DNA from 3 places in the Paenibacillus sp. KS-LC4 genome. Region 2 is predicted to be linked to each of the others. Evidence: a T-box and tRNA genes for the amino acid it is inferred to sense, from the RefSeq annotation. Region 2 holds a T-box; the other regions hold tRNA genes.

Region 1 (4,258 bases), 1.3 Mb from region 2:
ATAATTAGAAAGAGGTGACAAACCATGTCGTTTGCGGCACAAACAAAAAAGGAACTCACGCTTATTGAAGCGGATTCCTGCTGTGAGCTTGCAGAGCTATCCGCGCTCATTCGGATGAATGGTTCTGTCAGCTTATCCAGCCGCAAAGTCATTTTGGACATCTCAACAGAAAATGCTGCAATAGCCCGTCGTATTTATTCTCTGGTCAAAAAGCACTTTGAGGTACACACCGAGCTGTTGGTTCGGAAAAAAATGCGGCTGAAAAAGAACAATGTGTATATCGTACGTATACCAACAATGGTACAATCTATATTAAGCAAGCTTCATATCGTTTCAGAGGGCTTCGTATTCAACTCCGGAATTGATAAGGCGATGATTAAGAAATCGTGCTGCAAACGTTCCTATTTGCGTGGCGCATTCCTTGCTGGAGGTTCAGTGAATAACCCTGAGGGCTCCTCGTACCATTTGGAAATCTCTTCGATGTATGAGGAGTATTGCGGCTCATTAGTGGAGCTGGCCAATAAGTTCGAGCTGAATGCCCGCTGCATCGAGCGGAAGAAAGGTTTTATTTTTTACATTAAGGAAGGCGAGAAAATTATTGAGTTGCTGAATATTATTGGCGCTCATCAGGCGCTGTTTAAATTCGAGGATGTTCGAATTATGCGCGACATGCGCAATTCCGTTAATCGAATCGTCAATTGCGAGACAGCGAACCTGAACAAGACCATCGGCGCTTCCGTGCGGCAGATTGATAATATCAAATTGCTGGACCGCGAGCTAGGGCTTGAAAACTTGCCGGATAAGCTCAAGGAAGTCGCTGAAATCCGCTTGCAGCATCCCGATCTGAACCTGAAGGAAGTTGGAGAACTGCTCAAAGGGTCAGTGAGCAAGTCAGGCGTAAACCACAGGCTTCGCAAAATTGACGAACTTGCTGAAAAAATACGCAACGGCTAAACTTTTAACTTCATGTTTCCGATGGTATAATGATACAATGAGTTTAAAATTATCGGCATAATTAAGGATTGAATAAGATATAGGGGGTATGGTTTCCATGACAAGGCTTCCGGTTGTCGTTCGACTAAAAACGGGTCTTCATGCAAGACCAGCAGCATTATTCGTACAAGAAGCTAATAAATTTTCATCTGAAGTATTTGTCGAGAAAGACGACAAGAAAGTGAATGCCAAATCGATTATGGGAATTATGAGCTTGGCAATCAGCTCGGGCACTGAAGTTTTCATTAGTGCGGAAGGTTCGGACGCAGAACAGGCTGTAAACGCTTTAGCTGCATTAGTCAGCAAGGAAGAGCTCGAGAACCAATAAAAAGCCGTATGCAGCAGAGACTCGTCTGCTCGTAACCATATCTGTTGGCTATGCCGCCTTTTGGATCAGATTGATCCAGGGGCGGTTTTTTTGCGTGATACGCATACTGAAATAGAAGCTCATAACAAAACAAACCCGATTCGCCTGAACCGGGTTTGTTTTGTTTATACACCCATAGGATTAATGGATGATTTAGATTTTCTCAATAACCTTGTCAACGAGACCATATTCACAAGCCTCTGCTGCACTCATGAAATAATCGCGATCGGTGTCTTTCTCCACGCGCTCAAGCGGTTGGCCTGTGCGCTCGGATAGGATGCCGTTCAGGTGATCGCGCATTTTGATAATGCGGCGAGCACGAATCTCGATGTCGCTCGCTTGGCCTTCAGCGCCGCCCAGCGGCTGGTGAATCATAACCTCGCTGTTCGGAAGTGCGTAACGCTTGCCTTTGGCGCCTGCTGCAAGCAGGAAAGCGCCCATCGACGCTGCCATACCTACACAGATGGTAGATACGTCAGGCTTGATGTATTGCATCGTATCATAGATAGCCATACCCGAGGTAATCGAACCGCCAGGGCTGTTAATGTAAAGGGAGATGTCTTTCTCAGGGTCATCTGCTGTCAGGAACAGCATCTGTGCGATGATGGAGTTGGCTACAACGTCATTGACGCCCGAGCCCAAGAAGATAATACGATCCTTCAATAACCGGGAATAGATGTCATAGGAGCGCTCTCCGCGATTAGTTTGCTCAATAACCATAGGAACGAAATTCATATCCTGTAAACCTCCTCCGAAAAATAACAAGATTGATATTGCCGTAACAACATAATAGCGGATAAAAAGTTAAAAGTCAAAGATAGTCAGACAAATCAGATTTTTCTCAGGCACCAGCCATTTCATAGCTGAAAAATGAAATAAAAAAACCACCCTTTCATCAGGGTGGCCACATTGTCGGCATCATAAACGCCTATTGCTTGCTGTAAGCTGGTATCAGTCAATCAGAACGCGCCCGCTAGGAATCGAACCTAGATCTCAGGCTCCGGAGGCCTACGTCATATCCATTGGACCACGGGCGCATGTATAAAAGTAACAGCAAGATTTAGTATAGGTTAAATACGTATAGAAATCAAGCCAGCTAACAAAAATAAATTTGAAAAAAACGTGTCAGTAAACGGTTTCATATGAAATTGTTGACTTGAAATGTGAGATCAAGTTCGGTAAAATAGAGGTGGGACTTAAAACGGGAGTGTGGGACGTTTCATGTCCACCGCAATGCTTGAGTATCAGTTTCGCTTAACTTAGTACGGGTGGAGTGAATAATTAGAAGATGCGCCAAATGATTGAATTGCAGCAGCAGCTTCTGCCAGATTTGCTCGACGTGATGAGGAAGCGCTACAGGATACTGCACCAGGTTATGCTCTCTGATCTCATCGGCCGCAGAACGCTTGCGACAACGCTTGGTATGACGGAGAGGGTGCTGCGAGCAGAAACAGACTTTCTAAAGTCACAGGGCTTGCTTGAAATCCATGCTTCCGGCATGAGGATCAGCGAACCTGGCAAAGAACTGCTTGAACAGTTTGAGCCTTTTGTGCCGACGATTTTCGGCTTGTCTGAGCTTGAGGAGAAGATCAGAAGTTTTTTTGGCCTTAGTCAGGTTGTAGTTGTGGCTGGCGACTCTGATGTATCCGCACAGACGAAGCGGGAGCTTGGCAGAGCAGGAGGACAGGTGCTGCGTAAAGCGATGGAGCAAGGCGATGTCATTGCCGTTACAGGCGGGACGACGACGGCTCAGGTAGCGAATCAGCTTTCGGCTGTGGCGCCGCTCAAAACCAATTGGTTCGTGCCAGCAAGAGGCGGACTTGGCGAAAGCGTCGACTATCAGGCGAATACGATTGCTTCCACCATGGCGAAGCGAACAGGTGCCAATTATCGGCTGCTTCACGTTCCTGACCATCTTGGAGAGGAAGCTTATGCTCCCATTATGCAGGAACCGAATATCCAGGACATTATAGAGGTGATCCGCAGGGCGCGTATTGTCGTGCACGGCATCGGAGACGCTATGGTGATGGCTCGGCGCAGGAAGCTTGATGAGGCGACGATGCAGGGTATTGAAGCGGAGGGCGCGCTTGCAGAAGCCTACGGTTTTTATTTTGACCGCAGAGGGCAGGTCGTCCACAAGATGCCGACGGTAGGATTACGGCTCGAGGATATTGTTAAGACTGAAGTTGTTATCGGAGTAGCTGGAGGCAAAAGCAAAGGCGAAGCGATCGCAGCAGTGATGCGCTTTGGACACAATGATGTTTTAGTTACCGATGAGGCTGCCGCATTAGAAATCATTGCAATAATCGAAGAATCGGATCCATAATCATATTTTTGGCAAGTGATCTTGATGCTTCGCGCCGGGCGAGACAATGGCACTCGGCATGCGAAATGTCTTGAAATATATTTTTTTATCCCAAACACACTTTAGGAGGAAACAACAATGGTTAAAGTAGGTATTAACGGTTTTGGTCGTATTGGTCGTAACGTATTCCGCGCAGCTCTGAACAACGCTGATGTTGAAATCGTAGCAGTAAACGATTTGACAGACACAGCTACACTGGCTCACCTTTTGAAATATGACACAACTCACGGTACTCTTGATGCTACAGTTGAAGCTAAAGAAGGCGCGATCGTAGTTAACGGCCGCGAAATCAAAGTTTTCGCTGAGCGCAACCCTGAAAACCTGGCTTGGGCTTCTGTAGGCGCTGAAATCGTTGTTGAGTCCACTGGTATTTTCACAGCTAAGGATAAAGCTGAGCTTCACCTTAAAGGCGGCGCTAAAAAAGTTATCATCTCCGCTCCTGCTACTAACGAAGATATCACAATCGTTATCGGCGTTAACGAAGATAAATACGATGCAGCTTCCCACACAATCATCTCCAACGCTTCTTGCAC
Region 2 (4,258 bases):
CGATCGTCTCCAATTTTGTGAAACGCTCCTTAACGACAAAGCGTGTATACAGCAGCACAATCAGTACATTAAGCGCCGTTACCGCCGACACCAGCCCCGCCTTCCCCACATCAAAAGCCGTCACAATAAACATCATACCGACCGCATTGGTAATACCGACCGCCATCCCGACGGAAAACGTGCGGCGGAAGCTCCAGCCCCGTTTGTTCACCAAGTCAGCTGAATGGCCTGCTGCCAGGGAGGCAAAGCGCAGCGAGCGCATATCGCGCAGCCACCACAGCCCAAAGCAGATCGAGCCGCTGCTGAACATGCAGACAAGCGTCGGAAACAACGGCGCATCCATTAGCGTCGACCATTTTCCCGACAGATCGTTTCCGGCAAACAGCAGCATCGCCAGCAGCCCCCATTGCGCTCCTTGCAAATTGCCACGGGTAATATCATTGGAATAACGCACCAGCAATATACCCGCGATAATGATAATAAAGGAGCTCAGCTGCGCCATATTCAGCGTCTCTCCCCATACCGCGAAGGCGACAACGACAACAATCGCCGAAGGCAGTGCGGTCAATATCGCAACAAGAGAGGCTTTGCCCACGGCAAAGCCCTTAAACATGCTTGCATTCGCCCCGAAAGAGAACAGCCCCATCTGCACCCCAATGAGCGATGACACGGTGAAAGCCTCCCCTGTTGCCAGCGTACAAGCTAGTGTAATCAGCGCTCCTGAGAAAAACACTCCACACAGCAGCGCATTGCGATTAAGCGCCTGCTGGCTCGTCCAATGATACAAAATCCCCCGCAGCCCAAAGCTCGTCGCCGCCAGCAAGGATAATAAAAGCCACATGAATGCCATTCCTCCATCTCTGTCTGCCCACACATACTTTCCCTATCATGACAGCTGAAGGTCAGATTGTAAATGCACGAAAATAAGCCGTTTATCTCTATTCAACCTTAGGTCTTCCGGCCTGCACATTGTGGACAATCCTCCCTGTTTATATGTGGATAAGTGTTATAGGAAGCGGAAAACACTTAACTTGAATACTGTTGATAATGTGTACAACTCTGTGGATATGTTGAAAAAGAGAGCCTTCATCGCCAATCGCTGGCAGATGGAAATGTGCATATTTTCACGTTTTTCTATGCATGTGACATAGACAAACATGGAATGAACATGGCCGTCACATGATGGGCTGGCTGCCGCATATAATAGCTTAAAGAGTTAACGGCAGAGGAGATGCTATAGGATGGCCAATAAAGCGCGCAAGGTCGCCATTGTTGGAGTTGGTCAGGTCGGTTCTAGCTGCGCCTATTCCTTAATTAACCAGTATATTTGCGATGAGCTGCTGCTCATTGACCGCACGTTTGATCGTGCTTACGCACAGGCGCTCGATTTATCGCACAGCATGGATTTTGTCCATGGTCGAACGAAGGTTGCTGCCGGGACGCTGGAGCAGTGCGGAGATATGGATGTGATTCTTTTATGTGCAGGAGCGTATCCAGTGGGCAGCGATGATCGACTGGATGTACTGCATACGGTGCGCGAGATTTATGAAACGATGATTCCTCGCATTATGAACAGCGGCTTCAACGGAATTTTTGTAGCGGCCGCCAATCCTGTGGATATTGTGACGTATGTCGTGTGGGAGCTGTCCGGCATGCCGCGCTGCCAAGTGATTGGCACCGGAACGTCGATTGATTCCTCACGGCTCAAAACGCTGCTTTGCGAGCATTTTCCCGTTGATGCCCGCAGCGTGCAGGGCTATGTGCTAGGGGAGCATGGCGAGTCACAGTTTCCCGCTTGGTCGCATGTGACGGTTGGCGGAAAGCCGCTGCTGCATATTTTAGCGCAGCATCCGGAGCGCTTTGCAAATGTGAAGCTTGGAGCGCTCGCTGAGCAGACCCGCAATGCCGGGTGGGAAATTTATACGCGCAAAGGCTCGACCAGCTTTGGCATCGGTAATGCGCTGGCGCATATTACCCGCTCCATTTTAAGCGACGAGCATCGCATTATTGCCGTGTCCGCCATATTAAACGGCGAATATGGCCAGCGGCATGTATGTGCCGGCGTACCTGCCATTATTGCCCGCTGCGGGGTTAAGGAAATCGTCGAGCTCAAGCTGACGACGCGGGAGCAGCGGCTGATGGAGCGCTCATGCACAATAATACGTCAGGCGATTGAGAGCCTATCTTTAGTAACCGAGAAAGAATAGCCTACATTTAAAAAAACGGATTGATTTTTCTAATCGTATTCGATATGATAGCTGTTAATTAACATCAAGGAACGGGAGAGTAACCTAAATAGGAGCCATTTCAAGCGAGCCGGAGCAGTGAAAGCCGGCAATGGACGGTTAGGTGAAGCGCACCCGGGAGATGGCGGCCTGAAGCGAGCAATCGCGCTAGGGACGTCCGGTTCAGCACCGTTACAACGGCGAGATGCCCTTCCTTTATTTTGTTCGGAGGCGGCAACAAGAGTGGTACCGCGGGGATAACAGGCCTCGTCTCTTAATTGTAGAGACGGGGTCTTTTTTGCGTGCTGCTCTGCTCTTGCCTGAACATGTATATTGGAGAGGAAGATGATGATGCTGTTAATGGACAAAATAGCGCTAGCTCTGGCGAATGTACTCGCTCTGCCCGAAGCAGAAATTCGGCCCTTACTGGAATATCCGCCCGATGAGAAGCTTGGCGACGCCGCTTTCCCCTGCTTTACATTAGCCCGCACGATGAAACAAAGCCCTGCTAACATCGCCGCACAGCTGGAGCCCCTCGTAATAGACGCGAGCTGGAGCGTTAAGGCTGCCGGCCCCTATTTGAATTTCAAATGGAATAGGGAGCTGACAGCGGCGCAGCTTATCGCAGATTGGCAAAGCGGAAGCCTCATGCACGCAGCCATTGGGAATGGCGAGCGCATCATTATCGACATGTCTTCGCCCAATATTGCGAAGCCGTTCGGCATTGGACATTTGCGCTCGACGATGATCGGCAATGCGCTGTACCACATTTTGCGCAAGGTTGGCTATGAGACGGTCAGCGTCAACCATCTCGGCGATTGGGGCACGCAATTCGGCAAGATGATTACCGCCTATCTCAAATGGGGCGACGAGCAGCAGCTTGCAGCCGATCCCATTAAAGGCTATTTGGAGCTGTATGTGCGTTTTCATGAGGAAGCGGAGAAGCACCCCGAGCTGGAGGATGAGGCGCGCGGCTGGTTCGCCAAGCTGGAAGCTGGCGATGCTGAAGCGATTCGCTGCTGGAGCCAGTTTATTGCCGACAGCCTGAAGGAGTTCAACAAGCTGTATGCCCGGCTCGGCGTGAGCTTTGACCATTTTCTCGGCGAAAGCTTCTATAACGATAAAATGGATGCCGTTGTGCAGCAGCTTCAAGAGCAACAGCTGCTGGAGGAAAGTGAAGGCGCACAGGTCGTCCGGCTGGATGAGCATGAGCTTCCGCCTTGTCTCATTCGCAAATCCGATGGCACCTCCATCTATGCGACAAGGGACCTCGCGACTGCGATATATCGCCATGATGAGATGAAAGGCAGCAAGCTGCTATATGTCGTCGGCTCGGAGCAATCGCTGCATTTTCGCCAGCTATTTCTCGTGCTTGAGAAAATGGGCTTTGCATGGGCAGCAGCCTGCAAGCATATTCCCTTCGGACTCATGAAGCTGGATGGGGAAAAAATGTCCACCCGCCGCGGCAAGGTCGTGTTTTTAGAAGAAGTACTGGATGAGGCGGTGCAGCGGGCTTTACAGAAAATAGAGGAAAAGAACCCTGCACTAGCAGGAAAGTCTGAGGTGGCCGAAGCCGTTGGCATTGGCGCCGTCGTATTCGGAGATCTCAAAAATACGAGAATGCTTGCGGTCGATTTTGTACTGGAGGATGTCCTTAATTTTGAAGGGGAAACGGGCCCTTACGTGCAATATGCTTACGCCAGAACGCAGCGGATATTGGCAAAAGCGGAAGGCAGCGACGTGACTGCTGCCCCTCAGTCCGCCGATTATGAGTATGTTACAGACGATTATGCCTGGCTGCTGATGAAGATGCTTTTGCGCTACACAGCCGCCCTAGGGGACGCTGCCAAGCGGCATGAGCCGTCTATTCTCGCCAGATATTTGATCCAGCTCGCGCAGGCGTTTAATCGTTTTTACCATCATGACAAGGTACTCGCTGGAGACGCTGGCGAACGGATCGTTAAGCTTAAGCTGGTGCAGATTGCTGCCGATGTGCTTAAGGAAGGCCTAGAGCTGCTCGGTTTGAAAACGCC
Region 3 (4,258 bases), 1.1 Mb from region 2:
TCGGATTGGATGAGAAATCCAGGATTTTGTTCATCATGTACGGCTGACCGTAAAGCATGGCAATAAACGCTCCGCCAAGCGAGCTGCCAACGTTGAGTACAAGCCTCTCGATGCCTACTCCTGAACCGCGCTGGTGCTCAGGAAGCAACTGTGTATAATTTGTAAGATATCCTGAGAAAAATAAAGCATAGCCGATATTGAATAAGCCCATGCCAACGAATACAAAAGCTACTGAATACCCGACCAAAAAAGCAACCATGGTCAAACCAGAAAATATAAACAAGCCGCCAAGCAGTGCAATATTGCGGTAGCCAACCGCTTTAATAATACGGCCGGAATACATTCCGGCAATGAAAGCGGCAATGTTTGTTAACGAATAAAACACACCGATGGTGCTGACCGGCAGCCCGTAAGCATTACTAACAATAAAGGGAAAAATAAAGCCGAACCCTACCTGTGTTCCATAAAACAAACCACAGACTATAAGAGACCATATAATTCCTTTGACTTTAAATAATTCTGGCTTAATGAACGGATTTTTGCTCTTAATTGTATATAATGCGAAAATTGCAATAAATACAATGGCGGAAATTAACAGCATAGGATACTGCATCTTAAATGTCATAAATGTGATCAGCAATGTTGAAATAAAGGTCACTAAAATCATGCCAATGAAATCGAAAGAACCTTTTTTGCTTTCATCTTTAGGTAAATTTTTGATAAGGGTTGGTACGCCAATCAGAGTGAGAAGCGGGAAAAGAAATATATAATTCCAGTGCAAATTCTCTGTTATATAGCCTCCAAAAAAATGGCCGGCCGCAGAGGCGAGCTGGAAAATGGCTGCATTATAGCCGAAATATTTTGCAGCTGTTAATCTGTCAAAATATTTAAGGGCAATAACGACTTGCAGTGCAAGAGGAATCGCAATCGTTAGCGCAAATAGTACCCTCGCAGTAATCAATAATGTGAAGCTATGTGGCGAAAAGAAGCCGATCATAGTCACAACAGGGAGAACAAAGCATGAAGCTAACATTAATTTTCGGGTACTGACGATATCTGATAAAGCCGAGAATACAATTGAAGCGATACCCAAAAATAATTTACCCAGCGTAACGATTAAGCTGACAGTTGATGGGGTTATCCCAAACTCCTGAGACAGGTTGGGTGTAATTAAATTGAATACGTTTTCATTAAAAACCTGAAAAAATTCGTAGAGCAAAATCCATGGCATACACTTGATGACTCTTCTCTTTACATCTTCGCTCTGCAAGTTAATCATTTTTTAACCTCCTAGTGCTACGAAACTTGACTCCATTTTATGAAAAGTTCTGTATTTGGACTTTCAATGCCTCTACCAATCCTCCTTAGTGCTGTATGGATATCATCTTGATGATTGTTATCTTAACGAAATAGTTCCTCTTTGTAAATCTATTTATTTTCGTTTTGAGAAAAAAGGCCTCCGTAATAGCGATTATCAAGCTAAAATTAAAATTTTCTTTCTAAAATAGCTAAAAATCAGTTATTTCTTTATATTTATTCTCAATTTGAAAATATAAACCGAAGCAATTGCCTTCATACCTAGGGGACGAAAAGGTTCAAGATATATAATCTTAACGAAAACACCATCTGGCGTGCACAGCCACAAAATAAAAAAAGAACCGCACTATTGTGCGGTTCTTGATCATTTAAGTATGGCGCGCCCGATACGATTCGAACGTACGACCTGCAGTTTAGGAAACTGTCGCTCTATCCTGCTGAGCTACGGGCGCGCAGCATTGATTATTTTACCATGGAAGGCGAGATCAAGCAACAATGCTTGCCAGTTTAACTGCTTGATTAGTCTATCCAACTAAGGGAATCGTCAGTCTGCTCCACCTTTTTGCTTTACTAACACATTGTTGCACGATTTGCACCATGCTCTTTAAATCCTCATCTTATTGCGTACAGTTAGCGCTGCGCCAGTTACGACAGCATCCTCTTTAAGCTGGCCTGTGGAAAACCTCGGTTCGTAGGCGGGAGAATAGTAGGTGTTTTTCTTTGCAGTATCTGTAGCGGTCTGAAAGTACATCGGCTTGGAATTGATTAAAGCGCCGCCCAGAATCACAAGCTCCGGGTGGAAAATATTAATCAAATTCGCCAGGCCAACGCCGAAATAGACGGCGGACTGCTGGAACAGCTCCTGCACATACGGATCATCTGCCGACAGGGCTTGCAGCAGCACTTCATAATTCAGCTGCTCGGGAGTGACGGAATAGGCTTTGAGCAGCGAGTCCTGCCCCATCTTCGCATGGGAGCGTGCCTGATGCTCCAGTGCCTGAATCGAAGCATACGCCTCCAGCGCGCCGTAATTACCTGCCAGAGACAGACGTGGCCCATCCGTGTGAATAATCATTTGTCCAATTGAGCCTTCCATATCCATCGTGCCATGGACGATACGGCCATAGGACATCATCGCGGAGCGCAGGCTGACACCAGCATGCACGTACAGCGCATGCTTAATATCTTCATGGCGCAACGCCCAACGCTCGCCGAGCAGCGCGGTGTTGGCGCCATTTTCAAGAAAAGCGGTAAATCCGGTTGCTTCCTCAAACATTTGGCAAATCGGCACCTGCGTCCAGCCGCGGGCGGCAAAATACAGCGGGTCCAAAATCATTCCGCTGCTCCGATCAAGCGGTCCAACGGCTCCAATGCCAATACCGAGCACTTGCTCCCGCTCAATCCGGTGATCCCGAAGCAACGTACGCATAAGCTGTGACGCATAGTCGACCAGCGTCTGTGGCGTCATCGCCTCATCCATCCGCCAGCGCACGAGTGATTTCTGATTCAGCTGCATATCAAATAAGCCTAGCGTCGAGGAAAAACGCGAAATTTCCAGTCCGAAAATGTACCGGTAACCCGCATGAATTTGGTATAAAATCGGCCGTCGGCCGCCGCTGGAGGGACCAAGGCCCGTTTCCTGAATCAGCCCCTCCGTCACCAGTTCCTCCAGCACACGCGTGAGCGTACTGCTCGTCAGCTTGTGTCGATCCAGGAGCTCCGCCTTCGATACGGTGCCTTGCTCAGCGATTTGTGTATAAATAAGCTCTTTATGAGAGGGAACGTCCCGTTCCGCTTTGTACATAGCTAATCCCTGCTTACTATAGATAGGATGAAAAAACGAAAGTACCACTCCTCATTATATCGTAATTCATGGACAGTCGCTATGCTCAAGGGCACCCCAAACATTATTCCAAAAAGAAATTAATTCGATTGAAATCACTCGTTAATTAAGCGTTGAACAACGTTAAAATGAAATTTTGAGTCTTTTTTTAATAAGTTAATACCAAAATGGAATAAAGGTGGTATAATAGAGAGAAAGCATCACCCCATCAATGGAGGGAACCTCATGGCAAATGGACAAAATAAAAAGCTGGGCATGCTGCTGCAGCTGTTTTGGATATTTTTTCGAATTGGGCCTACAACGTTTGGCGGCGGCTATGCAATGATGCCGATGATCGAGCGGGAGACGGTACAGAGGCGGCAGTGGATGGATGAAAAGGAATGGACGCAGCTCATTTCACTCGCAGGGTCCGCACCCGGCGGAGTGGGCGTCAATGCGGCAGCGATGGTTGGCTATCGACAGGCTGGCGCAGCAGGGGCGATTATTGCTATTGTTGGCATTACGCTTCCTACGCTTCTGCTCGTTTTGCTGCTTGGTTTATTTATGCGTGTCGTTGGCGATCATCCGAAGCTGGTTGCGGCGCTTAAAGGGATACATGGAGCGGTCATTGCCTTAATGGTGATGGCAGCATATCGCATGGCGCGTGCGGCGCTGTTTGATATGACTACGATATTCGTAGCGATTGTGACGCTGGCCGTGCTGCTGTTTACTGCAATTAATCCGATATTCGTTGTTCTGGCGGGGCTGCTTGGAGGCATCGTATTCACGAAAGGAAAGGAGCTGCTGGGGATGAAGGTGCTGACGGAGAAAGCTTCTGTCCGCAGAACTAGCAGCGAAATTGAATATTACATTTAAAATTGGAGAGGGGGCACGGAGTATGCTCGGAGAGCTGTTCATTGTTTTTTTGAAAATAGGTTGTGTCTCGTTTGGAGGGGGCTATGCGGTTATTCCGATTATTCAATATGAGGCTTTATCCCGAGGGTGGATGACGCAGGGGGAATTTCAGCAGGCCGTCTCCCTTGCCGGGATGGCGCCAGGCTCAATTGCAACAAATGCGGCGACGCTGCTCGGTTATCAGTCCGCCGGCATCACAGGCGC

What was found. A T-box is a leader RNA that pairs with one kind of tRNA and senses whether it is charged. The one in region 2 lies ahead of argS (arginine--tRNA ligase), so its partner is inferred to be a tRNA-Arg.
Region 1: it encodes a tRNA-Arg, which carries the amino acid that the T-box ahead of argS (arginine--tRNA ligase) is inferred to sense. The anticodon was not compared.
Region 3: it encodes a tRNA-Arg, which carries the amino acid that the T-box ahead of argS (arginine--tRNA ligase) is inferred to sense. The anticodon was not compared.

What each region holds. Positions count from the first base shown of each region.
Region 1 is NZ_CP145905.1:343,710-347,967, forward strand. It holds gene V5J77_RS01555 (YvcK family protein) at 1-18, shown strand, start outside; gene whiA (DNA-binding protein WhiA) at 25-954, shown strand; gene V5J77_RS01565 (HPr family phosphocarrier protein) at 1,052-1,321, shown strand; gene clpP (ATP-dependent Clp endopeptidase proteolytic subunit ClpP) at 1,514-2,095, opposite strand; tRNA gene V5J77_RS01575 (tRNA-Arg) at 2,326-2,397, opposite strand; gene V5J77_RS01580 (sugar-binding domain-containing protein) at 2,649-3,686, shown strand; gene gap (type I glyceraldehyde-3-phosphate dehydrogenase) at 3,804-4,258, shown strand, end outside.
Region 2 is NZ_CP145905.1:5,312,258-5,316,515, forward strand. It holds gene V5J77_RS22525 (EamA family transporter) at 1-841, opposite strand, end outside; gene V5J77_RS22530 (L-lactate dehydrogenase) at 1,242-2,207, shown strand; T-box leader at 2,266-2,503, shown strand; gene argS (arginine--tRNA ligase) at 2,577-4,258, shown strand, end outside.
Region 3 is NZ_CP145905.1:204,266-208,523, forward strand. It holds gene V5J77_RS00905 (MFS transporter) at 1-1,279, opposite strand, end outside; tRNA gene V5J77_RS00910 (tRNA-Arg) at 1,693-1,769, opposite strand; gene V5J77_RS00915 (ROK family transcriptional regulator) at 1,922-3,121, opposite strand; gene V5J77_RS00920 (chromate transporter) at 3,386-4,015, shown strand; gene V5J77_RS00925 (chromate transporter) at 4,038-4,258, shown strand, end outside.